DNA from 2 places in the Lactobacillus isalae genome. Region 1 is predicted to be linked to the other one. Evidence: predicted binding sites of a transcription regulator. Region 1 holds the regulator's gene; the other holds the start of a gene.

What was found. Region 1 encodes LexA, which represses DNA repair genes until DNA is damaged. Its sites were predicted from a motif close to CNAACANNTGTTNG; they were not measured.
Region 2: a site for LexA is predicted at 995-1,008, ahead of xerS (tyrosine recombinase XerS). Genes of this name have one in related genera too.

What each region holds. Positions count from the first base shown of each region.
Region 1 covers NZ_OX443569.1:432,955-435,168, reverse strand. Annotated here, with positions in the region: gene QM512_RS02065 (ABC transporter ATP-binding protein) at 1-132, opposite strand, end outside; gene QM512_RS02060 (YneF family protein) at 209-430, opposite strand; gene QM512_RS02055 (DUF896 domain-containing protein) at 503-751, opposite strand; gene lexA (transcriptional repressor LexA) at 889-1,512, shown strand; gene QM512_RS02045 (uracil-DNA glycosylase) at 1,553-2,191, opposite strand; gene QM512_RS02040 (bis(5'-nucleosyl)-tetraphosphatase) at 2,175-2,214, opposite strand, start outside.
Region 2 covers NZ_OX443569.1:713,300-715,513, forward strand. Annotated here, with positions in the region: gene xerS (tyrosine recombinase XerS) at 1-981, opposite strand, end outside.

The DNA of each region.
Region 1 (2,214 bases):
ATCGGCCATTAAACCCAAAATTCTAGGAGGTACCAAATTAGCAATTGAGGTCAAAGCTAAAAAACTAATTCCAATAATGTATCTCTTCTTTTCCTGTTTAAAGAACCAGCCTAATTTGCTAAAAATATTCATCTTTCACCTCACCATATACAAAAAGACAGAGGAATACGATCCTCTGTCTGCTACCAAATATTAGTAAAGTAAGCTACTATTTTTGTTGTTGATGCTTCATCATATTCATAACTTGATTAAGCTTCTTAGCGGATGGTTTTTGTCCCATTTGCGCCATCATAGCTGCAATCATATCTTCACTAATAGGAGGATTGTCTTGGAAATACTTCTTCATGTATGCGCGAGCACCATAAAATCCGCCAACAAGACCGATTAATAATGCGATAATAATAAGAAAAATTGCTAAACCTAAATTCATTTCCCAAAAACCTCCGAAAATTAATGTACTTTTTCAGCATACCAAAAAAATAGCATTTTTTAAAGTGAAATATTAATCTTTTCTTAATCCTTTACGACGTTGTGCTTCTTTAGCTTTTTCTGAAGTTACTTCTTTACCATCCTTATCAATTACAACAGTATCTTCTAATTGTTGTCTAAAACCAGCACGGAAGTTTTCTAGAAAAGCAGATCTTAATTTCTTACGTTCTTCTAACTCATCAGGAGTTAATTCACGTTCTCTACTAATTTTAGTTAATTCATTAATTCGTTTAATTAATTTCTCTTCTTCTTTTTTGTCCATAATAAACACCTCACTAAACAATGTTAGTTTACCCTAATTATAGCAATAAAAAAAGGCTCAACTCTTAAGAACGCCTGTTTGCTGAGAAAGATTTTTTTTGTTAGAATACTATTAAGTAATTAAATGGAGAAAAGATTATGACTGAACCACATGCAAGTAAACAATTAGAAATTTTACGCTTTATATACGATACCGTTGAGGAACGTGCCTTTCCTCCTACAGTTCGAGAGATCTGTAGCGCAGTTGACTTATCTTCAACCTCAACCGTTCATGGTCACTTAGCGCGTCTTGAAAAGAAAGGTCTAATTTTAAAAGATGCTACCAAGCCACGAGCAATTGAAGTAACTGAAAAAGGAAGAGAAGCTTTAGGTATTAAGCCTAAAGATATTCCAGTAGTTGGCGTAGTAACTGCTGGTCAACCAATTTTAGCGGTTCAAGATATCGATGAATATTTCCCACTTCCGCCTGATCTTGAAAACGATGCAGGTGAACTTTTCATGTTGCGTGTTCATGGTGAGTCAATGATCAATGCAGGAATTTTGAATGGCGATCACGTTATTGTTCGAAAACAATCTACCGCAAACAATGGTGAAATTGTTGTTGCAATGACTGAAGATAACGAAGCAACTGTTAAGAGATTCTTCAAGGAAGATGGCTACTATCGCTTGCAACCTGAGAATGATACAATGGATCCAATTATTTTACCTGTGGTTCAAATTTTAGGTAAGGTCGTAGGGCTATATCGTAATAACATCGACTAAAAAACTGGTAAGGAAAATATTTTCCTACCAGTTTTTATTTTTACTTAAGCAATGGTTTTATGTTTAACCAGTCCTGTTTAATCGTCTCAGTTAATTTTCTATTATAAAAAACTGCTGCAGGATGGTATTGCGGAATCACAGTATATTTTTCGTCAGACCAAACATAGCCATCTTTTTTATCGTTTAATTTCAAAATCGGAGTATCTTTGATAATTTGACCGTGTACTTTACTAATTTCATACTTATTGTCTAACAGCCGCATCAAGGCTGTCGTGCCAACAGTTACAATAATTTCAGGTTTAGCATAATTAATTTCATAATCTAATAAAGGTGCATGAGCTAAAATCTCTTTTTTAGTTGGTTTTCGGTTAGGATACTTTGTTACCTCTTTATTTTCTTTTTTACTAAATACCTGTTTAACACTGTAAGGTCGACTTCTGATTGCACTAGTAATATAGACGTCTTCTCTTTTAAGCCCAATTGAAGCTAAGGACTTCATTAATTCTTTTCCCGAAGCACCATGAAAAGGAATTAAAGATTCTATTTCTTCTCTGCCTGGTGCTTCACCGACAATCATCAATTTAGGATGAACAGGACCAGCGCCAAAATTAATGCCTTCTAATTTCATTCCTTTTGATCTTTCCTTTACCTCTGCTAATAGCTTATCTGGATATCTCATTTTCGATATATTCCTGCGCCTTC
Region 2 (2,214 bases), 280 kb from region 1:
GCCTTTTTGACCTAGTTGTTGTGCAACTAAAACTTGGTCTTTAGTAACTTCATATAATTCACTAGCAAGAGTATGACGTAATTTATGTGGAGTTAAAGGCTTCCCAAATGCAGCAGAATACTTATTAACCATCTTTTCTACTGCATTAGTTGTCATTCTTCTAGTTTTTCCGTGCCATCTCGTTAAAAAGAAAGCTGTATTCTCTTTGTCAGCATGATAACGATCAGTACGTATATCCTTATATTTTTTTAAATAAGGAATAGTCCAGTTAGCAATGGGGACACTATCTTTTTGGCCACCTTTGCGTGTTACGTCAAGCATTGCATCCTTGAGGTTGATATTACGAATATTGACGCCAACACATTCAGATACTCTAATTCCTGTACCTAGAATCAATGCAATAATAGCCATATCTCGTTCATGATTTTTCTTAAAAGCTGGTAGAGACTGCTTGTTACATTTATGTTCATATTCATTTTCAATAAAATCTAAAAATTGATATTTTAGATCACCCATATACATATGCGATTCTAATACGTGAGCTCGATAGTTCAGCGTTTTTGTGTCATTTAGAGAATTTATTTTTAACATTACATTGCGATCAAAATAAGGCTCGCCATGATTATTATCAGACGTGATCGTCAAAAACTTGTATAAAGAGCGTAAAGCGTTGATAGAACGATTGATTGTAGTAGGTGAGTTTAGACGTCCTTGTTGATTCTTTGTATGCTTGAGATGGTGAATATAAAGCATTACATCGTTTCGCTGCAAGCTTTCTAATGTTGTTGGTGTAATTTCTTTATTAGAGGAAGCGTTAGATAGTTTGTTTTCTCTCAGCCAATTAAAAAAGCGACGAATTTCTGTTAAATATTGGTATGTTGTGGTCAGTGAATGAGAGGTTCCAAGATTGTATTCTTTTACAAAATCAGGCATGTTTGCTAACTCTTGTCTAATAAGAGCTAAATATTTATTAGTTTCCAATTATTTCTCTCCTCGAACGTAGGTTTGTATATATTATATCTTATTTGATAGTTTTACAAAAGTTGAGTATATCCCCTAATCTTTTGGTAGTAGGAGAGAGGGGAGAATAGATAAATAATGTTTTAAGTGGAACCATGATTTAAGAAATATTGGCATAGTATCCTAAAATAGCCCGTATCTAGCATAAAATAAAGACTATTTTAGGGTAATTCTACTTGTTTGTTTAATAGTTAGAGAAGTCTTAATAGATCATGATTATATTAGTACGTCGTCACGGTAGCTATGCTATGTCTGGATTAGACAAGCAAGAGCTAACGGAGAACACGGTTTCTTAGTTTGTTGTCAAGGTAACGATCCATGGGGAAATTTTGAATAGAAAATAATAGGTAATAAAAAAGCCACTCTGGAGAATTGATTTTCTCTAGGGTGGCTTTTTTGCATATCATAATTTATATGATTTGTAAATAAATTCTACAAATACCCATTAAATTCACGGGAACTTTTTGGGAACTTTTTTGCTCGAAACTTGCAACTTTTTGATTAACTTTTACATTTTTTTGCATTTATGAATGGCTTAATGTAGCGCAGGATTGGCTTTGTTTTCGGAAGAGTCTCTTATACCTTTCATTAAAACAATAATTTTAATGAAAGGTATTAACAAACTATAGACTGTATATCATCCTTTGATTTTTTTAACTAACCATATACTATAGTTTAGCTAGCAGCAGTCCTACATTTTCAATCTATTAGTACCATGTATTTATATCTGTTTTTCTACACTAGAAATAATTGATCTTGGTTTTCTAGATGATTAAGACTAAATACTTACGATTTAAATTTAGAGTAAATAAACTGATTAAGAAAGAGATACGTAGATACTTTTTAGATATACTTTTAATCATTAACTATTAACTAATAATAATTTTAAAGACCGTAGAATCGTCATCTCAGCACTAGGTAAAGTATAAGACAAATGAATTGAAAAGGAATTAAATTAAATTTAATTCGATAATTGGTTAGGAACATAAAAATTAACTAGCACAAGATTGAAATTTTTAATTAAAAATCAAATGGTAATTAATCTATAATGGCTGCTAATTAAAAAAGTAAGTACTAATAAGCATTAGTTTCAATATAAATTAACTTTGCTGATACAATAATCAATTACATTGAGTTATTGGGTCAGTTTCGGGTGCCTATATATTTTTGCATTTAACTTTACATAATATATAT